Regions from separate parts of the Rhizobium sp. P28RR-XV genome, predicted to be linked through region 1. Evidence: predicted binding sites of a transcription regulator. Region 1 holds the regulator's gene; each other region holds the start of a gene.
What was found. The regulator PhoB, encoded in region 1, activates phosphate uptake and scavenging genes when phosphate is short. The targets are predictions, from matches to a motif close to TGTCATNNANCTGTCAT.
Positions count from the first base shown of each region.

Region 2: a site for PhoB is predicted at 2,424-2,440, ahead of HGP12_RS15355 (Orn/Lys/Arg decarboxylase N-terminal domain-containing protein). Genes of this name have one in related genera too.
Region 3: a site for PhoB is predicted at 4,095-4,111, ahead of pstS (phosphate ABC transporter substrate-binding protein PstS). Genes of this name have one in related genera too.
Region 4: a site for PhoB is predicted at 4,059-4,075, ahead of phnC (phosphonate ABC transporter ATP-binding protein). Genes of this name have one in related genera too.

Region 1 covers NZ_JABAIG010000011.1:7,525-15,246, reverse strand. The annotation lists gene HGP12_RS22950 (substrate-binding domain-containing protein) at 1-763, shown strand, start outside; gene pstC (phosphate ABC transporter permease subunit PstC) at 827-2,308, shown strand; gene pstA (phosphate ABC transporter permease PstA) at 2,305-3,639, shown strand; gene pstB (phosphate ABC transporter ATP-binding protein PstB) at 3,653-4,468, shown strand; gene phoU (phosphate signaling complex protein PhoU) at 4,520-5,230, shown strand; gene phoB (phosphate regulon transcriptional regulator PhoB) at 5,261-5,944, shown strand; gene HGP12_RS22920 (GcrA family cell cycle regulator) at 6,036-6,569, opposite strand; gene HGP12_RS22915 (aspartate aminotransferase family protein) at 6,991-7,722, shown strand, end outside.
Region 2 covers NZ_JABAIG010000006.1:330,959-338,680, reverse strand. The annotation lists gene HGP12_RS15355 (Orn/Lys/Arg decarboxylase N-terminal domain-containing protein) at 22-2,379, opposite strand; gene HGP12_RS15350 (ROK family transcriptional regulator) at 2,615-3,820, opposite strand; gene HGP12_RS15345 (ABC transporter substrate-binding protein) at 4,095-5,366, shown strand; gene HGP12_RS15340 (carbohydrate ABC transporter permease) at 5,431-6,315, shown strand; gene HGP12_RS15335 (carbohydrate ABC transporter permease) at 6,315-7,166, shown strand; gene HGP12_RS15330 (ABC transporter ATP-binding protein) at 7,225-7,722, shown strand, end outside.
Region 3 covers NZ_JABAIG010000021.1:47,352-55,073, reverse strand. The annotation lists gene HGP12_RS30780 (EamA family transporter) at 1-334, opposite strand, end outside; gene HGP12_RS30775 (hypothetical protein) at 1,171-1,497, opposite strand; gene HGP12_RS30770 (CoA-binding protein) at 1,609-2,037, shown strand; gene HGP12_RS30765 (O-acetylhomoserine aminocarboxypropyltransferase) at 2,204-3,487, shown strand; gene HGP12_RS30760 (cupin domain-containing protein) at 3,628-3,972, shown strand; gene pstS (phosphate ABC transporter substrate-binding protein PstS) at 4,228-5,253, shown strand; gene pstC (phosphate ABC transporter permease subunit PstC) at 5,329-6,300, shown strand; gene pstA (phosphate ABC transporter permease PstA) at 6,311-7,165, shown strand; gene pstB (phosphate ABC transporter ATP-binding protein PstB) at 7,273-7,722, shown strand, end outside.
Region 4 covers NZ_JABAIG010000022.1:43,608-51,329, reverse strand. The annotation lists gene HGP12_RS31210 (carbon-phosphorus lyase complex subunit PhnI) at 1-357, shown strand, start outside; gene HGP12_RS31205 (alpha-D-ribose 1-methylphosphonate 5-phosphate C-P-lyase PhnJ) at 354-1,280, shown strand; gene phnK (phosphonate C-P lyase system protein PhnK) at 1,277-2,053, shown strand; gene phnL (phosphonate C-P lyase system protein PhnL) at 2,063-2,770, shown strand; gene HGP12_RS31190 (DapH/DapD/GlmU-related protein) at 2,767-3,384, shown strand; gene HGP12_RS31185 (pyridoxamine 5'-phosphate oxidase family protein) at 3,433-3,987, shown strand; gene phnC (phosphonate ABC transporter ATP-binding protein) at 4,212-5,066, shown strand; gene phnD (phosphonate ABC transporter substrate-binding protein) at 5,162-6,073, shown strand; gene phnE (phosphonate ABC transporter, permease protein PhnE) at 6,156-7,136, shown strand; gene phnE (phosphonate ABC transporter, permease protein PhnE) at 7,145-7,722, shown strand, end outside.

The DNA.
Region 1 (7,722 bases):
TGAAGTCCAAGCCTGCAAGGCTGCCGGCGTCGCGGACATCCAGCAGATCAAGATCGGCTATGACGGCATCGTTTTCGCCTTCGACAAGAGCAATCCGGACATCAAGTTCGGGCCGGTCGATCTCTACGAGGCGCTGGCTGCCGAGGTGGTCGTCGATGGCAAGCTGGTTACCAACCCCTACAAGAAGTGGTCCGAGATCAATCCGTCGCTGCCGGATTTCGAAATATCAGCCTATATTCCGGGCGAGAAGCACGGCACGCGAGAAGTCTTCGAGGAAAAGGTGCTTGCAGCCGGTTGCAAGACCTCCGGCGCGGTTGATGTGATCAAGGCTGCGGTCAAGGCTGCCGACCAGCAGGCCGAAAAGTGCATTGCCGTGCGCAAGGACGGTGTTGCGGTCGATATCGACGGCGACTATCCCGAGACGCTGGCACGCATCAATGCCAACAAGCACGGTATCGGTGTTTTCGGCCTCTATTTCTTCCAGAATAATGCCGACAAGCTGAGGGTCGCCACCGTCAGCGGCATCGTGCCCTCGGGTCAGACGATTGCCGATGGCACCTATCCTGTGTCGCGTCCGCTGTTCTTCTACGTCAAGAAAGCCCATCTGGGTGTCATCCCCGGGCTCAAGGAATATGTCGATTTCTTCACGAGCGATCAGATGATCGGACCGGACAGCCCGCTGGCGGAGTATGGCCTCGTGCCGGCGCCGGATACCGAGCGCGACCGGATCCGCAAGGATTTCGCGGACGGGAAGATCATGTGAATGCGTAAGGACTGAGCGGCGGCGCGGCCCGATGGCTGCGCCGGCGTTCGCCGGGGAATGGGAATGAGTGTATCGCTACTGCTGCTGTGCCTGTCGGTCATCGGCGCCTTTGCTTTCATGCTGGGGCGGGTGAGAGCGGCTGCGCTGTCGGGCGGCAGATCTTCGTCCATGCATTCCCGGCTCGGCTATCACGGTGCCTATGCCGCCATCTGGGCGGTGCTTCCGGCGCTGGCGCTCGTTTGCGCCTGGCTCATCGTCAGTCCCATCGTCATCGATCGCCTGGTGACGAAATCCTTTCCGGAGGAGGTAAAGTCTCTGCCGCAGGCGGAGCTCAATCTCAGCTACGGCATGGTGCGCAGCATCGCCCGCGGCATGCGTCTACTGGAGAGCCAGGAGCTTGCCGAAGTCGCCGGCGGCACGGCCGACCTGCAATTGCTGCTGGCGCAGAAGGGGGTGCCGCTCGCGGTCCGCCCGACCGGCTACATGGTCGATGCTGCCAACAAATACAACGGCATGCGCGAAATCAGCCGGATGGTGATGTCCGCAGTCGCGATCCTTTTGTCGCTGCTTTGCGCGCTCTACGGCTTGCGCGTCATCGCTCCGCGTTTCCGCGCCCGCAACCGCGTCGAACAGGTGGTTCTCGGCGCGCTGATCGTCGCATCCTCCATTGCCGTGCTGACGACGGTCGGGATCGTCGTTTCGATGCTTTCGGAAGCGGCGCGTTTCTTCAGCATGGTGCCTGCCAGGGAGTTCTTTTTCGGAACGGTGTGGGATCCGCGCTTCGCCGGCGCCGGCTCGCTGACGTCGGGCACCTTCGGTCTGATCCCGCTGCTGGCGGGCACGATCTATATCGGCTTCGTCGCGATGCTCTTCGCCGTGCCCATCGGCCTGTTCGCCGCGATCTACATGGCCGAATATGCCTCGGCGCGCGTTCGGTCCATCGCCAAACCGATGCTGGAGGTTCTGGCCGGCATTCCGACGATCGTCTACGGTTTCTTCGCCCTCGTCACCGTCGGTCCCTTCCTCAGGGACATTTCGGCCGAGATCGATGGTCTGTTGACGGGACGTTACGGAAGCTTCATCGAGGCTCAGAGCGTGATGACGGCGGGCTTCGTCATGGGCGTCATGCTCATCCCTTACGTCTCCTCGCTGTCGGACGATATCATCATGGCCGTGCCGCGGTCGCTCCGAGACGGCTCGCTCGGTCTCGGCGCCACCCGCTCGGAAACGGTCAAGCGCGTTCTGCTGCCGGCAGCGCTTCCGGGCATCGTCGGCGCCCTGTTGATGACCGCCTCGCGCGCGATCGGTGAAACGATGATCGTGGTGCTGGCTGCCGGCGTTGCCGCGCGTATGCAGATCGATCCCTTCGAGCCCATGACCACCGTGACCGTGAAGATCGTCAATCAGCTGACCGGCGACCTGGAGTTCACTTCACCGCAGACGCTCGTTGCCTTTGCGCTCGGCATTACCCTGTTCTGCCTGACGCTGTGCCTCAATGTCTATGCTCTCTACATCGTCCGCCGCTACAGGGAGCAATACGAATGAGCGGCATCGTATCCTCCCCCGTGCCGAATATGCCGCGCGGGCTCACGCCGGGCGCTCCGGCACGGCGTGATATCGGCATCAAGCGGCGCTATGCCGCCGAGCGTCGCTTCCGCGCCTATGGCGTCACGGCCGTTATCTTCGGCCTCGTCTTCCTTGCCATCTTGGTGTCGACCGTGGTGCGCACCGGCTACACCGCCTTTGTTCAGACATCGATCACCCTGCCGATCGAATTCACCGAGAAGGTGATCGACCCCACGGCCAAGCGGACCACCGATCCGAAGGTGCTGATATCGGCCAATTATCCGGTTCTGGTGCGTGACGCGCTGGTCAAAGCCTTGGATATCGATCCCGCCAATCGTGCACTCGTCCGCGAGGCGACGGCGATGGTGTCTGAGGGTGCCAGGATCGCGTTGCGCGACAAGGTCGTCGCGAACCCCTCGATCGTAGGGATAACGCAGAACGTTACTTTTCTTGCCAGTGCCAATATCGATTCCGCCAACAAGGGGCAGATCGATCTGACCGTCGACGAGAAGGACCGTAAGGTGTCCGACCGGCAGGTCGCCTGGATGAAGCAGCTCAGCGAAAGCGGAGCCCTGTACAAGGCGTTCAATACCGGTCTCTTCGTGTCGGGCAATTCCAGCCGCCCGGAAGCCGCCGGTCTCGGCGTTGCGCTGATCGGCTCGCTCTATCTGATGCTGACCGTACTCGTGCTCGCTCTGCCGGTCGGCGTCGCCGCCTCGATCTATCTGGAGGAATTCGCGCCGAAGAACCGGCTGACGGATCTGATCGAAGTCAATATCAACAATCTCGCCGCCGTGCCTTCCATCGTCTACGGCTTGCTGGGCCTCTCGGTCTTCATCAACATGATGGGGCTGCCGCGCTCGGCCTCGCTCGTCGGCGGGCTGGTGCTGAGCCTGATGACGCTGCCGATGATCATTATCGCCACGCGTTCGGCGCTACGCGCCGTGCCGCCGTCGATCCGCAGCGCCGCGCTTGGCCTCGGCGCATCGCGCATGCAGGTGGTCTTCCATCATGTCCTGCCGCTCGCCATGCCAGGCATCCTGACGGGCACTATCCTCGGGCTTGCCCATGCGCTCGGGGAGACGGCGCCGCTGCTCTTGATCGGCATGGTCGCCTTCGTCGCCAATTATCCGACATCGCCTCTCGATCCTTCGACGGCGCTGCCGGTGCAGATCTACATGTGGGCGAGCGAGGCCGAGCGCGCCTTCGTCGAAAGAACGTCCGGCGCCATTATCGTCCTGCTCTTCTTCCTCGTCGCGATGAACATCGGCGCCATCCTGCTGCGTCGCCGCTTCGAGCGGCGCTGGTAGGGAGGGCCGGGGAATGAACATGATGAGCGAAGCCGCAAGCGAAAGAGCCTTGGCCAAGAAGATGACTACGATCCCTTATAAGATGATCGGCCAGGACGTTTCGGTCTTCTATGGGGACAAGCGCGCGCTCTTCGACGTCAACCTGAAGATCCGCGCCAATACGGTGACGGCGCTCATCGGCCCTTCCGGCTGCGGCAAGTCCACCTTCCTGCGCTGCCTCAATCGCATGAACGACACGATCGAGACGTGCCGGGTGACGGGCAAGATCACGCTCGACGATCAGGATGTCTACGACAACAGCATCGATGTCGTGGAATTGCGCGCGCGCGTCGGCATGGTCTTCCAGAAGCCCAACCCGTTTCCCAAGTCGATCTATGAAAACGTCGCCTACGGGCCGCGCATCCATGGCCTGCACCGTTCCAAGGCCGATCTCGACCATATCGTCGAGACCAGCCTGCAGAAGGCGGGCCTGTGGGGCGAGGTCAAGGACAGGCTCCACGATGCCGGCACGAGCCTTTCGGGCGGTCAGCAGCAGCGCCTGTGCATCGCACGCGCCGTTGCCGTCAGTCCGGAAGTCATCCTCATGGACGAGCCGTGCTCGGCGCTCGATCCGATCGCAACGGCAAAGGTCGAGGATCTCATTCACGAGCTGCGGGAAAACTTCACGATCGTCATCGTGACGCATTCCATGCAGCAGGCAGCCCGCGTTTCGCAGCGCACCGCAATGTTCCATCTCGGCCATCTGGTTGAGGAGAACGATACCGATAAAATGTTCACCAATCCCGACGATTACCGCACGCAGGATTACATCATGGGCCGTTTTGGTTGATGATATCAGGCGCTCGGACCCTTTCACACAGTTCACCTTGAGGATAGAAAAATGGTCTCCACTCACATTCTCTCTGCTTACGACGAAGACCTGAAGTTCCTGACGCGCCGCATTGCGGAAATGGGCGGCCTGGCCGAGCAGATGGTCAGCGACAGCGTCCGCGCACTGGTCCAAAGCGACACTGCTCTTGCGCAGAAGGTCATCTCCGACGACGTCATCCTCGATCATGCCGAGCGCGAAGTCGGCGACAAGGCCATCGTCACCATCGCCCGTCGCCAGCCTATGGCTGCCGACCTGCGCGAGATCATGGGCTCGATCCGCATCGCTTCCGATCTGGAGCGCGTCGGCGACCTCGGCAAGAACACCGCAAAGCGTGTCATCGCCGTTCAGGGCGGCGTTCCGCGCCGTCTCGCCCGCGGCATCGAGCATCTCTCCGAACTGGCGCTCAGCCAGCTGAAGGAAGTTCTGGACGTTTATGCCACCCGTTCGCCCGACAAGGCTGTGTCGATCCGCGAGCGCGACGAGGAAATCGACGCCATGTACACCTCGCTCTTCCGCGAGATGCTGACCTACATGATGGAAGATCCGCGCAACATCACCACCTGCACGCATCTTCTCTTCTGCGCCAAGAACATCGAGCGCATCGGCGACCATGCCACCAACATCGCCGAGACGATCTATTACATGGCGACCGGCGCCCAGCCAGAAGGCGAGCGCCCGAAGGATGATACCGCCAATACCGTCGGCGCGGTGACGGAATAATCTGGAAGCGAAAAGGGAGACCAAAGGCGCATGGTTCCGAGAGTTGCTGTTGTAGAAGACGAGGAAGCGCTAAGCGTTCTGCTGCGCTACAATCTCGAGGCCGAAGGCTTCGAGGTCGACACGATCCTCAGAGGCGATGAGGCCGAGCTGCGTCTCCAGGAGCGCATTCCCGATCTCCTGATCCTCGACTGGATGCTCCCCGGCGTGTCCGGCATCGAACTCTGCCGCCGGCTGCGTATGCGGCCGGAGACGGAGCGCCTGCCGATCATCATGCTGACGGCCCGAGGGGAGGAGAGCGAGCGCGTGCGCGGGCTTTCCACCGGCGCGGACGATTACGTCGTCAAGCCGTTCTCGACGCCGGAGCTGATGGCCCGTGTCAAGGCGATGCTGCGGCGTGCCCGTCCGGAGGTTCTCTCCACGGTGCTGCGTTGCGGGGATATCGAGCTGGACCGCGAAACCCATCGCGTTCATCGCAAAAGCCGCGAAGTGCGGTTGGGGCCGACGGAGTTCCGCCTGCTGGAATTCCTGATGTCCTCGCCGGGCCGCGTCTTCTCGCGCTCGCAGCTGCTGGACGGCGTATGGGGGCATGATATCTATGTCGACGAACGCACCGTCGACGTGCATGTCGGTCGCCTGCGCAAGGCGCTCAACTTCTCCAATATGCAGGATGTCATCCGTACCGTTCGCGGCGCGGGCTACTCCATGGAAGCCTGAGCGGCGATACCCGGTCAGGCATCGACATAGCGGCGGAAATAGAAAACGGGCCTCAATGGCCCGTTTCTTTTATCTCAGCTTTGGGGACATATCAGCCGCGCGGTTGAGCCGGCCGGCGCCGCTCATGCACCGGCTGGTAGGCCAGGCGCTGGTGGTAGCCGCAATAGGGCGATGCATCCGGGCTCTCGTTGCCGCAGAAGTGGAAATCGTCCTTCAGCGGGTCGCCGACGGGCCACTTGCAGGTGCGTTCCGTAAGCTCGGTCAGGCCGAGACGCCGGGAGATCGGAACGACGACGTTGGCAGCCGGACGATACCGGATCTCGTTGACGGCATCGATCTCGACCTCTTCCTTGAGCATGGTTGCGCCCTGCTGGCGGGTAACCGTGCGGGTTGCGACACGAGACGCGTAATTCGGCGCGCGCGGTGCCGCGCTGCTGCGCTTCGGCGTGCGTGCCGCAGCCGCCGTGCCGCCCGCCTTCGCTCGGCCAGGAAGGTTCAGGCGATGCACCTTGCCGATGACGGCATTACGGCTCACGCCGCCAAGCTGCGCCGCAATCTGGCTGGCGCTCAACCCTTCGGACCATAGCTTTTTCAGCTTCTCGACGCGTTCGTCTGTCCAATTCATGCCCTGTCTCCGCTGTCGCGTTTCCGATGGCAGAATCCCTCACCATTGCCTCGCATGGGATCGAGGCGCGAAACGCTCTAAAATTGTGGTGACTAGTTCCGCCGCATGCAGTCTAGCAATTGATTTTTAACCTAGTGTGAGGCTGACTCCGTGACAAGAGTCGCGGGAATCTTGAGGAATCGATTTCGAGGTTTTCCCCAACTTGCTGCCCCGGCGTGGCATTTCTGCAATAGGCAGTGCCGAACGCATCCCTTTTGGCCGACAGCGCTTTCTCGCACCTGCTAAACGCCAGTTTTGTTGACATCGCGGTGCAAAACATCAATAGTGGCCAGGCCGCCGCAAGGCGGCTTTTGATTTTTTCGGACCCGTTTCATCAAGTGGAAGCGATTGGTCCTTAGGGTTGTGATCGAGGAGATATGCCATGGCAGAGACCGCGCCGCTTTACGATACCTATCTGCGTGCTCCGCTGCGGTTCGAGCGAGGCGAGGGCGTCTGGCTGGTTACCGAAAACGGCGAGCGCTACCTCGATTTCGCAGCCGGCGTGGCAGTCAATTCGCTCGGTCATGCCCATCCTCATCTGGTCGCCGAGCTGAAGGCGCAGGCCGACAAGGTCTGGCACCTGTCCAACCTCTATGAAGTGCCCGGGCAGGAAAAGCTGTCGAAGCGGCTGACGGACGTTACCTTCGCCGACAAGGTCTTCTTCACCAATTCGGGTGCAGAGGCGCTGGAATGCGCCATCAAGACGGCGCGGCGCTATCAATTCGCCAAGGGGCATCCTGAAAAGTTCCACATCATCACCTTCGAAGGCGCCTTCCACGGGCGTACCATCGCGACGATCGCCGCCGGCGGCCAGGAGAAATACATCGAAGGCTTCGGCCCGAAGGCGCCGGGTTTCGATCAGGTGCCGTTCGGCGATCTCGATGCCGTTCGCGCCGCCATCACCGATGCGACGGCCGCGATCCTGATCGAGCCGGTGCAGGGCGAGGGCGGTATTCGTCCCGCGACCAACGAATTCCTGCGCGGCCTGCGCGAGATCTGCGACGAGCACGGCCTGCTGCTGGTTCTTGATGAAGTGCAATGCGGCGTCGGCCGCACGGGCAAGCTCTTCGCCCATGAATGGGCCGGGATCAAGCCTGACATCATGGCCGTTGCC
Region 2 (7,722 bases), on a different contig from region 1:
GACCAATCCGAATTTTCCAGCCTATTCCGCGACGACGTAGGTATAGAGCCGGATTTTGCCGGATGCGTCGATCTCGCGGTAGAGACCCTGGATCTCCACCTCGAAGCCAGGGAAGGTGTTGAAGCAGGTCTCGAACATCTTGAGATAGTCGATCATCGGCTTTGCCTGCTCCGTCAGGCGCTCGCCGGGCACGATGGTCGCGATCCCGGGAGGATAGACGACGAACGGCGTCGTTGCGATACGGCCGGCAATGGCGTCGATCGGCAGATAGTCCACATCGTTGCGCACCAGGCAGCGCGCGGCATCATGCGGCGACATGGCAATCGGCGGCAGGTGGTCGGCGGAAAACTGCTTCGTCTGCAGCGCGCTGACATCGGCCTGGCGGAAGAAATTGTGCATTTCCGCGCAGAGATCGCGCAGCCGCACGCCGGCATAGCGGCTCGGGCGGCGTCGATAGAATTCCGGAATTGCCTCCTCCAGCAAAGCATTTTCGTCATGGAGTTTCTTGAAGGCGACAAGACCGCTGATCAAGGTGCCGGCCTTGCTGGCCTCCACACCGGGGGTGAGGAGGAACAGCAGCGAATTGAGGTCGTTCTTTTCCGCCACGATGCGGTTTTCGCGCAGATATTGCGCAACCACGGGCGCCGGTATGCCGTGCTCGGTGTATTGTCCGCTCGCCCGGTCGAAGCCGGGGGTCAGAAGGGTCAGCTTGTTCGGATCGGTCATGGCAAAGCCCGGCTCCATTGCGGAAAAGCCGTGCCATGTCGCGTCGGGCGTCAGGTGCCAGAAGGCGGGATTGGTGGCGAGCTGGTCGGTGGCGACACTCTCCCAAGGCACATTGTGGACGGCGCCGGGGCTGGACACATCCGGGATCGCCACCCGGTCCGGCACGAAGGGCTCGAAGAACCAGCGGCGCTCGGGACGATGCTCCTTCTCCTCGAATTCGCGGCGCACGGCGCGGATTTTCTTGCGCAGTTCGATGCCGAGACGGATCGTATCATCCCAAAGCACTTCACCAGAGCGGCCCTTCATCATCTGCGCGCCGACGTCGAGCGAGGCAAACAGCGGATAGAAGGGTGAGGTCGAGGCGTGCTGCATGAAGCTTTCGTTGAAGCGACGGTGCTCCACGCGGCGCTTCTGGCCGGTGATATGCCGGTCCTTCATGTGGATCTGCGAGGCCTGCGAGAAGCTGGCAAGCTGCTTATGGGTCGATTGCGTGGCGATGATACCAGGCGCGTCCGGGCCAAGGTCGGAAAGGCCCATGGCAAAACGCCCGGCATAGAGCGGATGAAACTTCATGAAGCCCGCCCAGGCCTCGTCGAAGAGGATGTAATCGCACAAATGGCCAATGCGCTTGAGGATCATCTCGGCATTGTGGATCGTGCCGTCATAGGTGCACTGCTCCACGACCGCGACGCGGAACGGCCGCGGCTTCTTATAGGCCTCGGGGTCTTTCACCAATGGATGGGTGCGGATGCGCTCGCGCAGGGCCTCCTCGTCCATTTCTGCAAAATCCATGGGGCCGATCAGCCCATAGAGGTTGCGTCTGGTCGGCAGATAGACCGGAATGCCGCCCGAGATCATCAGAGCGCCATGATGGGCAGCCTTATGGTTGTTGCGGTCGAACAGCACGAGATCGCCGTCGGTGACGAGGGCCGACAGAGCGACCTTGTTGGAGGTGGAGGTGCCGTTCAGCACGAAATAGGTCTTCTCGGCGCCGAAGATCTTGGCTGCTTCCTTTTGAGCGGCAAGCGCAGGCCCCTCATGGGTCAGAAGGTCGCCGAGGTCGAGCACGGAATTGTCGAGGTCGTCGCGAAACACCGCTTCGCCGAGATGCTCCATGAAGACACGGCCGATGGGGCTGCGGCTGTAGAAGATGCCGCCATTGTGTCCGGGACAGGTCCAGAGGTGGTTGCCTTCCTCGGCATAATCGACCAGCGCACCAAAAAACGGCGTCTTCAACGTCTCGGCATATTGCTTGAGCCGGCTGATGAGGCTCTTGGCGATGAAGGCAGGTGTTTCTTCGGACAGGAAGACATAGCCGTCGATAAAATCGAGGACCTCTACCGGCACATCCTCGAAGCGCTTGCGGCGGATGAGCAGGATGATCGGAAATTCGAGGCCGCGCCGGCGCATCAGGTTGATGAGGGAAGCCGTCTTGCCCTCGAGCCCCTTCTTGCCCCAGTCGACCAGCATGCAGCCGATGGCGGCGTCCGTCTGCACGGCGATCTCCGCATCTTCGAGATTGCGCGCGCGCACCACTTCAAAGCCGGAGCGTTCGATCTCCTCGACGATCTGGTTGTAGCGGGCACCCTCCAGATCCTCGTTGTCAAAGGTTGGCGTTGCGAACAGGAAGTTGAAACGTCTGAAATAATCCATCTGGGTACCCGCTTTTGATCTGGCACGAGGTGTCGACGTATTTCATGACATGGATGTGACAAGATATCGAATGTCCGAAACACTCGGACAGAATGGCATTTCTGCCAGTCGTGTCGTCTGATTGTACCCGTCTCGGCGCAAATGGATATTCCGCAGCCACAGCCGCGATGATTTTGGTCTCAACGACGATCTCGATCTACCGAAGTCAGGTTCGAACACCCTTGAGGGGGACCGATCAGGCGAGGTAGGTCGACGTGGCCGGTTCGCTCATTCCGGTTGTTCCGTCCGCTGTCTCGAAGTCGAAAAATTTCTGGGTGACGAGGGCGGCCGCGCCGCGTGCCCAGGAATTGTCTTCCCAATCGGGCAGGAGAGACGGCGAGGCGAAAAAGGTGCGAGCCGCCATGCTGGCTTCCAGCGGGCCGAAAAGAGCATCGCCGAACGAAACGGCCTCGCCTCCGATGACGATGACCTCAGGGTCGGTGATGTTGACGAGGTTGGCGAGAGCCTTGCCGATCCCGGCGCCGGCGTCACGCAGGATATCAAGGACCTTGGCATCTCCTGCTTTTGCTGATTCCAGCATGTCGGAGAGGTTGTGGCTACTATCTCGACCGGTCGCCTCGCGCCATGTGCGGAGCATGGCCGGTTCGGAATAATAGGCCATCAGGCAGCCACGCTTGCCGCATTCGCAAAGCCGGCCATTCTCCTCATGCAAGGTATGACCGAATTTGCCGGCCGCGCCATGGGCGCCGCGGTAGAGTTTTCCATCGACGATGACCGCGCAGCTGATGCCGACGCCGATCGCAAGCACGGCCATATTGCGATGATGCCTTCCCGGGCCAAAGAGCTGTTGGGCGATGGCATAGGCATTGGTATCATCCTCGAGCCAGACCGGTACCTTGACCTTTTGCGCGACCATCGATGCAAAAGGCACATTGTTCCACTTGAAGCGAAAACTGCGCACGCAGACGGCCTGGCCGTTGTCGATGACGCCAGGCATGGAAACACCAATGCCTGCCAGTCGTGCGTGAGGACGCCCCGCGGCCTTGACGAGCTGGGGCACGGCTTCAGCCAGCGTCGTTGCAACGTTTTCCGGCTCGTTGTCGTCAAGGGACAGGCGGCAGGAGGCAAGCGGGTTGGTTGCAAGGTCGGTGACGACGCATTCGACGGAACCGACCATCAGCTTGAAGCCGATCGCCAACCCGTTGGTGTAGTTGATCTCGACGGGTATGGGGCGCCGGCCCGAAAGCCCGGCCACGGCCTTGCCTTCGGCGACATGCCCTTCCTCGATCAGGTCGGCAATGACGAAGGTGACGGCCGCTGGACTGAGGCCGGTGATCGTTGCGATTTCGGCGCGGCTTTTCGGCCCTTCTTGTCGCAGAAGGTTCAGGATGAGCCGCCGGTTGAGGGCTCGCGAAGTGCTCTGATCGCCTTTCAGCTTCACGATGTCTCTTTCTTAATTTTGTAAATTAATTATTGCGTCCGTTTCAGACTTATGCATAACTTCACTCGTCGATCAACATCCGGCAGGTGCGCAAGCACGAAGAAGTCAGCAATAGGACAAGGTTTCTCGAACCGAGGGTTCCGGGCGGTGCAAATGCATTGCGGCGGCAGGTTTGTTGCGACCGTTGCGTAGGGGGCAAGAGGGGCGTCCGCCGCGCATTCCGTCCGGTTCGCTGGCTAAGGACGAGATAGATACCACAACGGGAGGAGTCCAAATGACTTTCAATTTGCTTGGAAGGCCGGCAAGCCGGCGCAATTTTTTGAAGGGGGCAGGGGCGGTTTCCGCCGCAGCGCTCACCGGTTTTCCCATGCCCGCCATTGCGCAGGCGCAGGACATCAACATTATTTCCGACGAGAACAACGCCGATGCACTGGCGATCCTGCGCAAGATGGCCGACGATTTCGGCAAGCAGGCCGGCGTCAAGGTCGTGATCAACAATATGGATCATGAGGCGCACAAGACCGCGATCCGCAACTATCTGGTCGCCGGTGCGCCCGATATCTGCTTCTGGTTCTCGGGAAACCGCATGCGCGCCTTCGTCAAGCGCGGCCTGTTCGACGACATCTCCGATCTCTTCGAAAAAGAGAAATACAAGGATGTCCTTGGCGCGGCGGCCGGTTCGGTCACGGTCGACGGCAAGCAATACGGTCTGCCGACGGGCGGCACGCTCTGGGGCATGTTCTATCGCAAGGACGTCTTCGCCCAGCTCGGCACCGCCGTGCCGGCAAAGTGGGACGATTTCCTCGCCTACGGCGCCAAATGCAAGAGCGCCAACCTCACGCCGATCGCGATGGGCACCAAGGAATTGTGGCCGGCAGCCGGGTGGTTCGATCAGATGAACCTGCGCATAAACGGCCTCGACAAGCATATGGCGCTGATGAACGGCGAGATGAGCTATCTCGATCCGGCGCTGAAGCCGGTGTTCGACATGTGGGAAACCCTGATCAAGCAGGATTTCTTCACGCCGAACAACACATCCTTCGGTTGGCAGGAGGCGGGTGCGCTTCTGTCGCAAAAGAAGGCTGGCATGATGAATCTCGGCGCCTTCGTCCGCTCCACTTTCCCGAAGGAGGAGCTCGATCAACTCGCATTTGCTCCTTTCCCGATGATCGATGCGAAGATCGGCCGTTTCGAGGAGTTTTCGCTGAACTCGGTGCATATCCCGGCCAATGCCAAGAACAAGCAGGGTGCGCGCGAATTCCTCGCCTATTTCTATCGGCCGGAAAACCTCGGCCCGTATCTGGAACCTGGCGGCAACGTGCCGCCCCGCAACGATCTGCCGCCCGGCAAGGATCCGCTCGTCAACGCTGCCGTCGAAGCGCTGAAGACAGTGCAGGGCACCTCGCAATATTACGACCGCGACAGCGATCCCGACATGGCCCAGGCCGGCCTCGTCGGCTTCCAGGAGTTCATGGCGAAGCCCGAGCGGCGCGATGCGATCCTGAAGCGGCTCGAAGGTACGCGCAAGCGTATCTACAAGATCTGACCTTCCTCCCAGCGACCGGCAGGCGGAGCCACTGCTCCGCCTGCCCATACCGAACGAGGATAAGATGATGAGAATTTGGCGCCGCCATCGCTGGTGGCTCACCCCGACTTTGTTGATATTGCCTGCGGCCATTCTCTTTTCGGTCGTGATCCTGTGGTCGGCGATAGAAAGCCTCTGGATCAGCCTGCACGAATGGGATGGCTTTAGCCCGATGACCTGGATCGGCTTCGGCAATTATGTCGAGCTGTTCAACGACCCGCAATTCTATGTCTCGTTGAAGAACAACATCATCTGGCTCGTCATGTTCATGGCAGCGCCGCCGCTCGGATTGGCGATTGCCCTGCTGGTCAACCAGAAGATTCGCGGCATGCGGCTCATGAAGTCGCTCTTCTTCATTCCGCTGGTGCTGGCCTCGGTCGCCGTCGGTGTCGTCTTCACCTGGGTCTATACGCCGCAACTCGGTTTGCTGGCTCTGGTCTTCGGCTTTTTCGGCGCGACCGCCCCCGCGGTCCTGTCGGACGAGCATTTCGTCACCTTTGCGATCGTGATCGCAGCGCTCTGGCCGCAGATCGCCTTCTGCATGGTGCTCTACCTCGCTGGATTGAACAATCTCAGCGAGGAATTGATCGGCGCCGGCCGTGTCGACGGGGCGAGGGGCTTGAACATGCTGCGCCATATCGTCCTGCCGCAGCTGACGCAGGTGACCTTCATCGCGATCGCGGTCACCGTCGTCGGTGCGCTGCGCTCGTTCGACATGGTCTCAGTGATGACGCAAGGCGGTCCTTTCGGCTCATCCGAAGTGCTTGCCTACCAGATGTTTGAGCAATCGATCTTTTCCTATCGCTTCGGCTACGGTGCCGCGATCGCCTCGGTTCTGTTCGTGATCATGGCGGTATTCATCGTCTGGTACCTCACGCGCATCATTCGTATCGAAGAAAGAGGGGCCTGATGTATCCGCGCCCAATTGCCGAAGATGCCATCTGGCGGCGTCGCTTCTATTTCATTGCCGTACTCGCCATCCTGATCCTCTGGCTCTGCCCGCTGTTTGCCATCATCCTGACGTCGTTCCGCTCGACGCAGGATGTCATGGGCGGCAATCTCTGGGGCTGGCCGACACAGTTCGGGCTGGTGGAGAACTACACGTCCGTCTTCACCCAGACGCCGATGGCGCGCTATTTCCTCAACAGCCTGATGATCACCCTGCCGGCCGTCGTCGGTGTGCTGATCCTGAGCACGCTTGCCGGCTTCGTGCTGGCGCGTTATCGCTTTCGCGGCAACATGCTGGTGTTTGCCCTGTTCGTCGGCGGCAATTTCCTGCCCTATCAGATCATGATGATCCCGGTGCGCGACCTGATGGTGCGTATCGGCCTCTACGACACGCCCGTGGCGCTGATCATCTTTCACATTGCCTTCCAGACGGGCTTTGCGACGCTGTTCATGCGCAACTTCATCGCCGCCTTGCCGGATGAGCTGTTTCAGGCAGCGAGAGCGGAGGGCGCGACACCCTTCCAGACGCTGGTTCACGTCGTCGTGCCCCTGGTGCGCCCGGCGCTGGCAGCGCTTGCGATCCTGATCTTCACCTTCGTCTGGAACGATTACTTCTGGGCCGTGGTGCTGACCATCAGCGATACGGTGAAGCCGGTCACGGCTGGACTTGCTAATCTGCGCGGCGAGTGGGTGTCCGCCTGGAACCTGATCTCCGCCGGCACCATCGTCGTCGCCGTGCCGCCGGTCATCATGTTCTTCCTGATGCAGCGGCATTTCATTGCCGGGCTCACCATGGGCGCGGTGAAGGGATGAAGATTCCATTCGCCGTATCCGCCCTCCGTGCCAATCCTTTCCTTGCGAGCCTAGAAGCATGACCAGTCTCGAACTCCGTCACATCAACAAGAATTACGGCGCCTATCACGCGCTGCGCGGTATCGATCTCTCGGTCGAGCAGGGCGAATTCATCGTCATGGTCGGCCCCTCCGGCTGCGGCAAGTCCACGCTGCTGAAGTCGATCGCTGGGCTGGAGACGATCTCTTCCGGCCAGATCCTGATCAATGGCCGCGATGTCACCGTCGCCGAGCCGGGCGAGCGCGGTATCGCCATGGTGTTCCAGTCCTATGCGCTCTATCCGCATATGACGGTCGCCGAGAATATGGGCTTCGGCCTGCGCATGGCCAAGCGGCCGAAGGCGGAGATCGATGCGGCAGTGGCGCGCGCCGCCAAGATCCTCAGGATTACCGATCAGCTCGACAAGCGGCCGAAGCAGCTTTCCGGCGGCCAGCGCCAGCGCGTCGCGATCGGCCGCGCCATCACCCGCTCCCCGGATGTCTTCCTGTTCGACGAGCCGCTTTCCAATCTCGACGCG
Region 3 (7,722 bases), on a different contig from region 1:
GCGTCTCCTTGAGGATGAAGCTGCTTGTCGAGACAATGATGAGCGGCGCCACGCCGCGCATCAGCGGATAGACGAGCCCGATGTCCCCAGCGCGATAGGCGGCGGCGACAAGCTGGAAATAGGCAAATTGGAGGATAGCGGAAGCGCCGATGAACGGCCAAGCGGGAGCGGCCGGCAATGGAAGGAACGGCAGCAAGGGCAGGGCCGCAACCGCGCCTCCGGCCGAGACCAGCGCCGCATCGAGCGATTTATCGGTTCCGGCCTTGATGATCGCATTCCACGTCGCATGCAGCAAGGCGCCAAAAAGGACGAGCGCGATAACGTCGAAAGACACGGAAAACCTCAAGAAATGGCGGATCAGGCCCGGATGCTTGGCATTTTGTGGGAGTCAGGCTTTCATATGATCCGCAATACATCAAAAAGCAACGAAATATACTCTGTCATGGAGACTTGCCTCATTTGGCGAAATACGCGCAGTCGGCATTTGGAATGGGTTCTTTCTATGTTCCAAATCCTGCTTTTGCGCATTATAAATAGCTAATTTATTGGGGTATGAAGCGCGAACAAATATCGCATGTCCTGTGAACGCGGGAGTAGCATTAGACATCACTTACTTAAAAACGACAGCGCGCTCCGCTGGCGGAAAGCTTGAGGGAGCCGTGCGGCAGAAAATCGCGGCCAAAAGCCTCACATACCGTCGATCAGATCGCCGAATATAGTGGATAATTCTGCAAATAGGGAAAAATATTTCAATCTGAAATCGCCCTGAATGCAGGGCGAAGTATGGAAAAACTCTCCGGTGCCCCAAGTATAGAGCCGTAAAGAAGACGAATTTCCGGGTATATCTCCGCGCGATCGTGCAAGTTATTCTGTGGAAAATTTATGAAATATCATATTTTTCATGTTCACAATCGGTTCTCATTTCAGACCTCAATCCATAAGTCATTTCTAATTTATATGCGAATAAATAGAGAACAAAGATTGCATTTCCAGAGAACGCAACTTCGTGGTATAGGCGAAATCCATGCAAGCGCTTTGAAAACGGCCTCAAATGGAAGCGCATGACAGGACGCGCAAGGCCGCGATGTCGATAGCATGCCATGCCTCGGACAATCAGTAGTCGTATCGAGCGGCCTCAATCGTCTTCGATAACCAGCCATGAGGCTGCGATCAACGTCGGAAAATCAACTCGTCGTCATCGAGGTCGGTGCTCGGACGGCATGTAAAGACAGGGCAGGAGGCTCGGTCCTTGGTAGGAAGGTAATCCTGATAGGCATAGTAGCCGACATCGCATGAGTCGGCGTTTGAGACATAACGATCATAAAGCGTCATGTTGGGTGTCCTTCTGGCCGGATAGCGCATAATGACCGCACGCTCGCGGTTGATGACGGCTCGCGCTTCGGCGCAGGTCATGGACATGGAATTATATCGAGAAATGGCGAGAGCCGGGGTGGCGACGGAAGCAATTGCCAGGCCCAGCAGCACGATTTTTTTCATCGGAGCAATCCTCCCTAAAGTTGTTATAATACAGTATATACGCGGATATGGTCGCTGCGGTTTCCATATTTGCGAGAAAACGCAAGTGTGATCGAAGTGGGAGGCTTCGTGATGAACCACGACAATTATGACGATTCCTACATTGCCGATATCCTTCTGTCCGTTAGGACCATTGCGCTTGTCGGCGCTTCGCCCAATCCTGCGCGCCCAAGCAACGGCGTGATGGCCTATCTTTTGAACAGGGGCTATCGCGTCATCCCGGTCAATCCCGGGCAGGCAGGCAAGGAAATCCTCGGGCAATGGGTCTATGCGCATCTGGCCGACATTCCGGAGCCCGTCGATATGGTCGACGTTTTCCGGGCGCCCGAATATCTCCGGTCCGTGGTCGAGGAAGCCATCATGATCGACCCCCGGCCTCCGGTCATCTGGGGACAGCTCGGCGTGCGCGACGACGCGGCGGCGGCAAGAGCCGAGGCGGCGGGCCTCAGGGTCGTGATGGACCGTTGCCCGGCCATCGAATACCCGCGTCTGGTCGCCTGATCGGGCAAGGGCGGCTGCCGCCATTCGGCCGATTATCGCGCGAACTCACTGAAATATGGCAAGTTTTTTCCGCGAGCCGGAAAGCACGGCAAAGTTCGCGGTTAACTTTCATATCCCCGCCGCTATGATCGTCCCATCAGAATAGGCTTTGGTGGGAGGGAAGATCATGCCGACGAACAATCCTGGCTTTGACACGCTGGCAATCCATGCGGGCGCGCAGCCGGATCCGACGACCGGCGCCCGCGCGACGCCGATCTACCAGACGACATCCTTTGTCTTTCAGGATGCGGATCACGCGGCTGCTCTGTTCGGATTGCAGCAATTCGGCAATATCTATACCCGGATCATGAACCCGACGCAGGCGGTGCTCGAAGAGCGGGTGGCGGCTCTCGAAGGCGGAACGGCAGCCCTTGCGGTTGCCTCGGGTCACGCGGCGCAGTTGCTGGTCTTCCACGCCATCATGCAGCCGGGCGACAATTTCGTCGCCGCCAAGCGGCTTTACGGCGGTTCGGTCAATCAGTTCGGCCAATCCTTCAAGAATTTCGACTGGCGCGTTCGCTGGGCCGATCCCGCGGATCCCGCCACCTTCGAGGCGCAGATCGACGGGCGCACCCGCGCCGTCTTCATCGAAAGCCTTGCCAATCCGGGCGGCACCTTCGTCGACATTGCCGCGATCGCGGCCATTGCCCACAAGCATGGCCTGCCGCTGATCGTCGACAACACCATGGCAAGCCCCTATCTCATCCGGCCGCTGGAGCATGGCGCCGATATCGTCGTGCATTCGCTGACGAAATTCCTCGGCGGCCATGGCAATTCCATGGGCGGCATCATCGTCGATGGCGGTACGTTCGATTGGTCCGCCTCGGGCAATTATCCCATGCTGTCCTCGCCGCGGCCGGAATATAACGGCATCGTGCTGCATGCGACCTTCGGCAATTTCGCTTTCGCGATCGCCTGCCGCGTCCTCGGTCTGCGCGATCTCGGTCCGGCGATCTCGCCGTTCAACGCCTTTCTGATTCTCACGGGGATCGAGACGTTGCCGCTGCGCATGCAGCGCCACTCCGATAATGCGCTTGCCGTCGCGCGCTGGCTAAAGGGCCAAGAGAAGGTAGCCTGGGTCAATTATGCCGGTGTGGAGGATGATCCGAACCATGTCCTGCAGCAGCGCTATTCGCCAAAGGGAGCCGGCTCCGTCTTCACCTTCGGCCTGAAGGGCGGATACGAAGCGGGCAAGGGGCTGGTGGAGGGGCTGGAACTCTTCTCGCATCTCGCCAATATCGGCGACACGCGTTCGCTCGTCATTCATCCCGCCTCGACGACGCATAAGCAGCTGACAGACGAGCAGAAGGTCGCGGCCGGCGCCGGTCCGGATGTCGTGCGCCTGTCCATCGGCATCGAAGATGTGAAGGACATCATTGCCGACCTGGAGCAGGCCCTGGCAAACGTCTGAAGGCCGGACCGGCAGGAAGCCGAAAAAGCTCATCGGCCTCTTTGATAGCAGCGCATTTCATGCTTGTCTCGGTCCGCGATCGCCAAAGAGTGGTCGCGGATTTTTTTTCGTTGGCGAAGCGCGTTCGACGGGGGACTTAAGTGGCAACCTATCTGCAACTGAATGTCGATGGCGTCGAGCCCGAGGCAGGCGCGCCCGCAGCGGATCGTCTCATTTCGGGAGCCCCGATTTTCCAAACCTGGAACCTCGACGAGGCCGATGGCGGCCTTTATGCCGGTGTCTGGGAAGCGACACCGGGCAAATGGAGGATCGTCTATGACGAATGGGAGTACTTCCACATCCTCTCCGGCTATTCCATTGTGACAGCCGACGACGGTGAGGTCTTTCATCTGCGCGCAGGCGACCGCCTCATCTTAAAGCCGGGCTTCAAGGGTACCTGGGAAGTCATTGAAACGACTCGCAAGGACTATGTGATCCGTCTCTGACGACGTTGTTGAATCAAAACATGAAGTTCGCGTTCGCCTGCTGCCCGGAGCGGCCCGTTCCATGCGGTTCCGCAATGACCGCGATGATTGCCACAGGTTGTGTCACTGCCGCTTCATTAAACTGTCATCAAACTGAAACAATGCGGCATTAGAGCCATCACTGTCGCCAGGAGATTGGGGGGTCATTTAGCATGGGTACCTCGTGCCGATCTTCTGCTCGCCATCCTTTCATTCACTTGAGGAAGTGAGTCTATTATGCTTAACCTGAAAATCCGTTCCCTTTGCCTGACCGCCGGCCTGGTTGCCGCCATGGCTGCTTCGGCCTCGGCTGCCGACATTACGGGCGCCGGCTCGAGCTTCATTGCGCCGGTTCTGTCCAAGTGGGCCGAAGGCTACAAGGCTGCGACGAACAATGTCGTCAACTATCAGTCGGTCGGTTCGGGCGCCGGCATCAAGCAGCTCCTCGACAAGACCATCGTATTCGGCGCTTCGGACAAGCCGATGAGCGACGCTGACCTCGAGAAGAACGGCATTGCCCAGTTCCCGATGATCTCCGGCGGCATCGTCGTTTCCTATAACATCGAAGGCGTAAAGCCGGGCGAACTCGTTCTCGACGGCAAGACTCTGTCCGACATCTTCCTCGGCAAGATCACCAAGTGGGACGACGCTGCCATCAAGGCGCTGAACGCCGACGTGAAGCTGCCTTCCACGCCCATCTCCGTCGTTTATCGCGCCGACAGCTCGGGCACGACCTTCAACTTCACCGATTACCTGGCGAAGGTTTCGCCGGAGTGGAAGGAAAAGGTTGGTTCGAACACGGCAGTTGAATGGCCGGTCGGCTTCGGTGCCAAGGGTTCCGAAGGCGTTTCCACCACCGTCAACCAGACGGCTGGTTCGATCTCCTACGTTGAATATTCCTACGTCGTCGCCAACCACATCGGTTTCGCGAAGATGAAGAACGCCGCAGGCAAGGTTATCGAGCCGAGCCTCGAGACGTTCAAGGCTGCAGCTTCCAACGCCGATTGGGCCAATGCCAAGAACTTCAACCTGATCATCACCAATCAGCCGGGCGAAAAGAGCTGGCCGATTGCAGCTTCGACCTGGGTTCTGCTCTACAAGAAGCCTGCCGATGCTGCTAAGAACGAAGAAGCGCTGAAGTTCTTCAAGTGGTCCTATGAGCACGGTCAGAAGGACGCGACCGCTCTGTCGTATCTCGCGATCCCGGAAAATGTTGCCGAGGTTGTCGAGAAGTCCTGGAAGAAGGACTTTGGTACGAAGTAATTTGTGCTGAATGAAAAGTTGCGGCGGACAGGGTATGGCCCTGTCCGCCTTTCGTGACAGGACAAGGGGAAATCGATGGCTGACGCGACCCAGACGGCTGGCTTCCAGGCTGTGGATACCACCGCCATGACCAGAAAATTCCGGACACAGGATCGGATTTTCTATTTTATGACGCTTGGCTCGGCCACTCTCGTCGTGCTTCTGCTGCTGGCAATCCTTGCGGTTCTTGTCATTGATGCCTTGCCCACCTTCCAGACTTTCGGGTTTTCGTTCCTCTGGGGCACGAAATGGAGTGCTCCCGCCGATATCTATGGTGCTATTCCTGCCGTGGTCGGCACGCTGGTGAGCTCGTTCATCGCCATGCTGATTGCCATTCCCTTGGGCATCGGCATCGCCATCTTCCTCACGGAACTTTGCCCCGGCAGCCTGCGGCGGCCGATCAGTACCGCCATCGAGCTTCTGGCCGGCGTTCCCTCTATTATTTACGGCATCGTCGGTCTGTTCATTCTCGTGCCGCTGATGCAGACCTATATCCTGCCCTTCCTTATCATGACGATCGGCCAGGTGCCGTTGATCGGCCTGCTGTTCCAGCCGCCGGCGCCGGGCGTCGGCCTGTTGACGGCAAGCCTCGTGCTCGCCGTCATGATCCTGCCGTTCATCACCGCGATCTCCCGCGACGTGTTCAGCACCGTGCCGCCGATGTTGCGTGAATCCGCTTACGGCATGGGCATGACCACATGGGAAGTGGCCCGTCACATCCTGATCCCCTATACGCGTCGCGGCCTCGTCGGCGGTATCATGCTCGGCCTCGGCCGCGCGCTTGGCGAAACCATGGCCGTCACCTTCGTCGTAGGCTCGGTGAGCCGCCTGCAATCGTCGATCATCTCACCGTCCACCACCATTTCCGCTCAGATCGCGAACAACTTCGGCGATGCCGACGGTCTGCAATTGTCGAGCCTAATTGCGCTCGGCCTGCTTCTGTTCGTCCTTTCCTTCTGCGTGCTTGCAGCGGCGCGCTGGATGATCGGCCGCGGCGACTCGCTCTGAGGAAAAAACCATGGAAAATGCAATTCGTCAGAATCTCGTCTCGAGGCGCTATACGAAGAACCGGGTAATGATGGCCTTGTCCTTCATTGCGGCCATCCTCGGCATATTCTTTCTCAGTGTGATCCTCGTGACCCTGCTTTATCGCGGTGTGACGGCGCTCAGCCTCGACGTGTTCACCATGTCGATCCCGGCCCAGGGCTCGCGCGGTGGCCTGATCAACGCAATCTACGGCACCCTTCTGGTTACCGGCCTTGCCATTGTGATCGCCGCTCCAATCGGCATTCTCGCCGCCACCTATCTGGTGGAATATGCGAACGGCACCAAGCTTGCCGAGGCTGCCAAATTCATCAACGATATCCTGCTGTCCGCACCTTCGATCATCGTCGGCGTGTTCGTCTACGGCGCCGTGGTCGTGCCCATGCACGGTAACTCTGCCATTGCCGGCATTCTCGCGCTGGCGCTGATCGCCCTTCCGGTCGTCAACCGCACGACGCAGGATATGCTGTTGCTGGTGCCAAACGCACTTCGCGAGGCGACCGCCGCGCTCGGCGCGCCGCGCTGGAAGTCCATGACGATGGTGATCTATCGCTCCGCCTGGACGGGCATCCTGACCGGCATACTGCTGGCCATCGCCCGTATCAGCGGCGAAACCGCGCCGCTTCTCTTCACGGCCGGTTATAGCAAATTCATGAATACGAGCCTGACCGGTCCAATCGCCACGCTGCCGGTTGCCATCAACACGCTCGCAGCCGATGCAGGCGAGGATCTCAAACAACTGGCCTGGGCCGGCGCGCTGATCATCACCGTTGCCATCCTTGCCCTCAACATCCTTGCCCGTGTCTTGAGTGGGCGCCGCCACCAGTGACGCAGCCGCCGAACGATAGGAATGAGACCATGAACATGAGCGACAACAATTTCCAGAGCGTCAACGCACAGCCGGGGAAAGACGCCGTTTCCCAGTCAGATCTCGGCATGCTCGCGAAACTTGAGGTGAAGAACCTCGATTTTACCTATCAGAACGGCCATCGCGTTCTGAAGAGTGTGAATATGAACATCCGCAAAAATGCGGTCACCGCCTTCATCGGCCCTTCGGGTTGCGGCAAGTCCACGCTGTTGCGTACCTTCAACCGGATGTATGATCTCTATCCGGGCCAGACGGTTGCGGGCGAGATTCTGCTGGACGGCCGCAATATTCTCACCAAGGACGTCGATCTGAACGATTTGCGCGCCAAGGTTGGCATGGTGTTCCAGAAGCCCACGCCGTTCCCGATGTCGATCTATGAAAACGTCGCTTTCGGCATTCGCCTCTATGAGAAGATTTCCAAGGCGGAAATGGACGTCCGTGTCGAAGCGGCGCTGACGGAAACAGCTCTGTGGAGCGAAGTGAAGGAAAAGCTGCACCAGAGCGGACTTGGCCTTTCC
Region 4 (7,722 bases), on a different contig from region 1:
GTGACCGAGTGCCAGATGGTCAACCAGTTCAAGGGTTCGGCCAAGGCGCCGCCGCAGTTCACCCGCGGCTACGGCCTGGTCTTCGGCCAAAGCGAGCGCAAGGCAATGGCCATGTCGCTGGTCGACCGCGCACTGCGGGCCGAGGAACTCGGCGAAGACATCGTTGCGCCGGCTCAGGACGAAGAGTTCGTGATCTCCCACTCCGACAACGTGCAGGCGACGGGCTTCGTCGAACATCTGAAGCTGCCGCATTATGTCGACTTCCAGGCCGAACTCGACCTGGTGCGGCGCATGCGCCGCGATTTCGAGGCCGCCCGCCAAAGCGGCATGGATCCCATGACGGAGGCAGCCGAATGACCGAACTCGCCACCTACAATTTCGCCTATCTCGACGAGCAGACCAAGCGGATGATCCGTCGCGCCATTCTGAAGGCGATCTCCATTCCCGGCTATCAGGTGCCCTTCGCCTCCCGCGAAATGCCGATGCCTTACGGCTGGGGCACCGGCGGCGTACAGCTGACCGCATCCATCATCGGTCCGGAAGATGTGCTGAAGGTCATCGACCAAGGGGCGGACGACACGACCAATGCCGTCTCCATCCGCGCCTTCTTCCAGAAGGTCGCCAATGTTGCCGTCACCACCCGCACGGAAGAGGCGACCATCATACAGACACGCCACCGCATCCCGGAGGCGAAGCTCGACTCCAACCAGGTGCTCGTCTACCAGGTACCGATCCCGGAACCCTTACGTTTCCTTGAGCCGCGCGAGACCGAGACGCGCAAGATGCACGCGCTCGAGGAATATGGCCTCATGCATGTGAAGCTCTATGAGGATATCGCCCGCAACGGCCGCATCGCCACGACTTACGCCTATCCGGTCAAGGTCGCCGGCCGCTACGTCATGGACCCCTCGCCGACGCCGAAGTTCGACAATCCGAAAATGCACTTGTCCGACGCGCTGCAATTGTTCGGCGCCGGCCGCGAGAAGCGCATCTATGCCGTGCCGCCCTATACCGAAGTCGTCAGCCTCGACTTCGAGGACCATCCGTTCGAGGTGCAACGCTTCGACAAGCCCTGCGCGCTTTGCGGCGCCGAGCAGGTCTATCTCGACGAGGTGATCCTCGACGACAAGGGCGGCCGCATGTTCGTCTGCTCCGATACCGATTTCTGCGAAGACCGTCGTGCCCATGGCCATGCCGGCCCTATGCTGGCGTCAAATGGGCTGGCGCCAAATGGGCTCGCAGCCGACGGGCTGCCTGGCAGCAAGGAGGCCGCCGAATGAGCGACTCACCCCTTCTCAAGGTCAAGGACATCTCGAAATTCTACGGCAGCCGTATCGGCTGCCGCGACGTGTCCTTCGAACTCTGGCCCGGCGAAGTACTGGCCATCGTCGGCGAATCCGGCTCCGGCAAGACGACGCTGCTGAACTGCATCTCGACGCGGCTGCTGCCGACGACGGGCAGCGTCGAATACCATATGCGCGACGAGACCTATCGCGACCTGTTCCGCATGAACGAGGCCGAGCGCCGCTTCCTGATGCGCACCGACTGGGGCTTCGTGCATCAGAACCCGGCCGACGGCCTGCGCATGACGGTTTCGGCCGGCGCCAATGTCGGCGAACGACTGATGGCGATCGGCAACCGCCACTACGGCAACATCCGCAATACGGCCATCGACTGGCTGGAGCGGGTCGAGATCGACGCCGACCGCATCGACGACCAGCCGCGCGCCTTTTCCGGCGGCATGCGCCAGCGCCTGCAGATCGCCCGCAACCTGGTAACCGGCCCCCGCCTCGTCTTCATGGACGAGCCGACCGGCGGTCTCGACGTTTCCGTGCAGGCCCGCCTGCTCGACCTCGTGCGCGGCCTAGTCAACGATCTCGGCCTGTCAGCGATCATCGTCACGCACGATCTCGCCGTCGCCCGGCTGCTCTCCCATCGCATGATGGTGATGAAGGACGGTCAGGTGATCGAACACGGTCTCACCGACCGTGTGCTCGACGACCCGCGCGAACCCTATACGCAACTGCTGGTCTCTTCGATTCTGCAGGTCTGAGGAACAAACATGGCAACCCCACTCGTCGTTTCCGAAGTCTTCAAAAGCTTCACCATGCATCTGCGCGACGGCATTCGCCTGCCTGTCGTCGCCGATGTCTCCTTCTCCGTCGCCGCGGGCGAATGCGTCGTGCTCGGCGGTCCGTCCGGCATCGGCAAGAGCTCCCTGCTGAAGATGATCTACGGCAACTACGCCGTCGACAACGGCCAGATCCTCGTCACCCACAAGGACAAGATCGTCGATCTCGCCACAGCCGACCCACGCACCGTGCTCGACGTCCGCCGTCAGACGATGGGCTATGTCAGCCAGTTCCTGCGCACGGTGCCGCGGGTCGCCGCCATCGATGTCGTCGCCGAGCCGCTGCTTGGACGCGGCGTATCAGTTGCCGATGCCCGCGACAGGGCTGCGGAACTACTCGCTCAGCTGAACCTGCCCAGGGAACTCTGGCAGCTGCCGCCCGCCACCTTCTCGGGCGGCGAGCAACAGCGCGTCAATATTGCCCGCGGCTTCATCACCGACCACGCCATCCTGCTGCTCGACGAGCCCACGGCTTCGCTCGATGCCCGCAACCGGGCCGTCGTCGTCGAGATGATCGAGCAGAAGAAGCAGGCGGGCGTTGCCCTTCTCGGCATCTTCCACGACGAAGAGGTGCGCGAGGCCGTCGGAAGCCGCATTCTCGACGTCTCGCAATTTTCGCCGAGAAAGGCCGCCGCATGAGCCGAAAATTGGGCGAGACGCCCTTCATCAGCCCGTCGGCGAGCGTCAACAATTCAACGTTCGGCCGCTACACCGAGGTCTCCGACCGCTGCCGTATCGACGAAGTTGAGATCGGCGATTATTCCTACATCATGCAGGACGGCGCGGTCTGGTGCACGACCATCGGCAAGTTCGTCAACATTGCCGCTGCCGTACGCATCAACGCCACCAACCATCCAACATGGCGCGCCGCGCTGCATCACTTCACCTATCGCGCCGCCGACTATTGGCCGGATGCCGATATGGAGAGCGATTTCTTCACCTGGCGGCGCGACCATCGCGTCGTAATCGGCCATGATGTCTGGATCGGCCACGGCGCCACCATCCTACCGGGTGTCACGGTCGGAAATGGCGCCGTCATTGGCGCAGGCGCCGTCGTCTCCAAGGACGTTGCTCCCTACACGATCGTCGGCGGCGTGCCGGCCAAGCTGATCCGCGAGCGTTTCACACCCGAGGTCGGTGCGCGCATGGATAAGCTCTCATGGTGGGATTGGGATCACGACCGCCTGCGAACGGCGCTTGCAGATTTCCGCGCCCTCTCGGCGGAGGATTTTCTGGATCGTTACGCTGCCTAGCGCAATTCAGCCTTCAGACGATCCAGTTCAGGGTCAAGAGGAGTTTTCATGGCGAAGCGGTTTTCGAGCATCGACGACCGGCTGCGCGATTTCATCGCGCGGCAACACATCTTCTTCACCGCATCCGCAACATCGGATTCCCGCGTCAACGTTTCGCCGCGCGAAACGCTTTGTCTGCGCATTATCTCCCCGAACACCGCCATCTATCTCGACCGCACCGGCAGCGGCAACGAGACCTCGGCGCATATGAAGGCCGACGGTCGGCTGACCATCATGTTCTGCGCGGTCGAGGGACCGCCGATGATCCTGCGCCTCTATGGTCGTGGCCGGATCATCCATCGATCCTCCGACGAATATCGGGAATTGCTGCACGATCACTATGCCGACGAAGAGCCGTTGGGCGCACGGCAGATCGTGCGACAGGACATCGATCTCGTCCAGACGTCCTGCGGTTTCGGCGTGCCGCTTTTTTCCTATGAAGGCGAAAGACCGAACCTCGACCAGTGGGCCAAAGCCAAGGGTCCTGACGGCATTGAGGAATATCGGCGCGAGAAGAACAGCCTCAGCATGGACGGCCTGCCGACGGGCATGTTTGACGGCTAAACTTAAAGGAAAGCTCTCAGCCGGCTAATCTTGCAAAATCGCCGGGAATTGTAACAGCAGTTACACAAAACTGACATTGGAGCTTCATGAAGCGGGACTAATCGGTTGCCTTGTGATTGGCGCCAGCCCCCTCGAAACTCCTTTCGAGACAGGGGCACGCGCCCATTCTTAGCACCGGTACCGCTAAAATTTTTGCAGCCCGGCAGCCGCGAAAGGGAAGCACTATGTTCGAACTCAGGAATGTCTCGCGCCGGTTTGGCAACAAGCTCGCTGTCGATTCCGTGACTTTGGACATACCGCAGGGACAGATGGTCGGCGTCATCGGCCGGTCCGGCGCCGGCAAGTCGACCTTGCTGCGCATGATCAACCGCCTGGCCGACCCGAGCTCCGGCTCCATCCATTTCTCCGGCGTCGAAGTTTCGAAGCTCAGAGGCCGCGCGCTGCGAAGCTGGCAGCGCGATTGCGCCATGATCTTCCAGCAGTTCAACCTCGTTCCGCGCCTCGACGTGCTTACCAACGTCATGCTCGGCCGCCTGAACCAGCGATCGACCGTCATGAGCCTTCTTTCCGTCTTCACCCGCGAGGAGCGCATCGAAGCCATCGCCGCGCTGGAACGCCTCGGCATCGAGCAGACGGCATTGCAGATGGCCGGCACGCTTTCCGGCGGTCAGCAGCAGCGCGTCGCCATCTGCCGCGCGCTGATGCAGCAGCCGAAGATGATGCTGGCCGACGAGCCGATCGCCTCGCTCGATCCGCTGAACGCCAAGATCGTCATGGACGCATTGCGAGACATCAACGAGCGTGAAGGCATTACTGTCATCACCAACCTGCACACGCTGGACACGGCCCGCAATTATTGCGAACGCATCATCGGCATGGCAGCCGGCAAGGTCGTCTTCGACGGCAAGCCAACTGATCTGACGGCCGCCGCCGTCAAGGAAATCTACGGCACCGACAAGGACGGCGCCGGCATCGACGAGACCATGACGTCGACCTCCATCAACATTGCCGATCCGGCCGCGCAAGCCGCGGAGACTGAATCTGCCGGCCCGCAACCGCTGGCACTGGCCGGTCTCTGAGAGGGACAGCCGGGATCGAAGGCCCGCGTCAAGGGCGCATTGCTTCTACCAGACCGAAGACATCCGGGGACACCGGTTAATCAGGAGACGAACCCATGTTGAAGAAAGCACTCTTTGCCGCTACGGCGCTCGCCGCGCTCGCAGCCGGCGCTGCTGCCAACGCTGCAGATCTCAAGGAATTCCGCGTCGGCATTCTCGGTGGCGAAAACGAAGCCGACCGCCTGCGCAACTATGCCTGCCTCACCGATCACCTGAAGAAGGAATTCGGTTTCGAGAAGGTTTCGCTGTTCCCGGCCGCCGACTATAACGGCGTTATCCAGGGCCTGCTCGGCGGCACGCTCGACTTCGCCGAACTCGGCGCTTCCGGCTATGCAGCCGTCGCCATCAAGGACCCGAAGGCCGTTACCCCGATCCTGACGACGCAGCAGACCGACGGTTCGACCGGCTACTACTCGATCGGCCTCGCTCTCAAGTCCTCCGGCATCAAGACGATCATGGACGCCAAGGGCAAGAAGCTCGGCTACGCCGATCCGGATTCCACCTCGGGCTACCTCGTTCCGCTGACGCAGATTCCGAAGACCACCGGCGTTCCGAACGACAAGTTCTTCGCCTCGACCCAGTTCAACGGCGGCCACGAGAACAACCTGCTCGCCGCCTATGACGGCAAGGTCGACGTTGCTGTCGACGACTCATCGGGCGTTGGCGATTTCAAGGACGGCTTCACCTCCGGTACGTTCCGCAAGGAAGTCGACAAGGGCGCAGTCGACCCGAACAAGCTCGTCGAAGTTTGGCGTTCGCCGCTGATCCCGAACGGCCCGCTCGTCGTTCGCAACGCTCTCGGCACCGAATGGCAGACGAAGCTGGCGGACTTCTTCATGAAGCTCCCGACGGCCGACGCCAAGTGCTTCAACGCCATCGAAGGCGGTGACTTCAAGGGCTACATCAAGGTTACCCCGGACTTCTACAACGCCGTCATCGACGTTCGTAAGGCTGCCATCGGCGGCTGATCCGCATTCCGATAATTGGGCGGCCGGCAACGGCCGCCCTTTTGCTATTCACCCCCTTTGCCATTCATAAGGGCAGGATTTCATGACGATCGCCGATACGCACCCGAACATGCAAAGCGCGACGCAGAGCGCCAAGGAGATCGGCGACGCCTGGAGCAAAATGGTTGCTCGCCGCCGTCTCTACACCGGCATCGGTCTCGTGATCCTGTTCGTCGCCTTCGTCAGCTCGGTGCGCTTCGCCGACGAAAACAACGCCGGGCATTTCTTTGACCGCCTGCCGCATCTCTTCGATTTCCTGAGCTGGCTCATTCCAAAGGACTGGGCCGACGTCTACCGCGCGCTCTTCGACCTGCCAAGCCCGAATGGCGCGAACGGCGCCGGTGGCGAGGAGTTCAATTTCCCACTCGGGCGCGTCTATGTCTGGGGCGATTTGTACATCCCGGAATATTTCGAACTGATGATCATCACGATCAACGTGGCGCTGGTATCGACCATCATCGGTTTCGTCTTCGCGGTGCCTTTGAGCTTCTTCGCCGCCCGCAACATGTCGCCGTCCAATCCGGTCCGTCTGGTCACGAAGCGCGTCATGGAGCTTCTGCGCGCCTTTCCGGAAATCGTCATCGCCGGCCTGTTCTCCGCGATCCTGTCGATCGGCCCGATCGCCGCCATCATCGCCGTTGGCCTGCATACGATCGGCGCGCTCGGCAAGCTGTTCTACGAAGTCGTCGAGAATATCGACATGAAGCCCGACGAGGGCGTGCGCGCGGTTGGGGCGAGCTGGAGCGAGCGCGTTCGCTTTGCCGCCCTGCCGCAGGTGCTGCCGAACTTCATGTCCTATGCGCTACTGCGTCTGGAGATCAACGTTCGCGCCTCCACCATCATCGGCGCCGTCGGCGGCGGCGGCATCGGCGAGGAGCTCAAACTTGCGATTTCGCGCGGTTTTGGCGCCAAGACGTTGGCCCTGGTGCTGCTTCTCTTCCTGACGATCATCGCCGTCGATCAGTTTTCCGCATGGCTCCGCCGCCGTCTGGTCGGCGAGCATGCCTTCCTTTTGCAGCATTGAGGTTGACCATGTCCATCATCGACGCCGGCCGTATGCAGGAAATCGAAGCGCGGTATCCGGAGGTGCTTCACCGGTCGTTCCGCCAGCGCTTCGGCGCGCTGATGATGTTCATCGGCGTCATCCTCTACGGCATCTATGCCGTATGGTTCTTCGATCTGCCCAAGGTCATCGCCGAGGCGCATTGGGAGCGCGTCGGCATCTATCTCAGCGAATGGTTCAGCTATGACGTGCAGCCGGAATTCCGCATCTCCGGCGATAAGATCAGCATCAAATATCCGCGCTTTTCGCCGCTGGGCGACAACCCGAACCCGGATTGGGTGAAGACCGCGCCCGACGGCAGCATGACCGTTTCGGTCAGCGGCACCAGCCGCATGGTGACCATCACCAAGACCCAGGCCATCCTGACGGCGCATGGCGTCACCATCCCGATCGACATCACCGGCGACGCGCCGAAGATCGTCGGCTCGCAGCCGGTACCGGGCTGGATGACCGTCTATGACGACAACATCCTCGCCAATATGGGCTTTGCCGGCGATGTCAGCATTTCCACCGACCGCGTGAAGATCCGCAAGCGTTTCATCGGTTG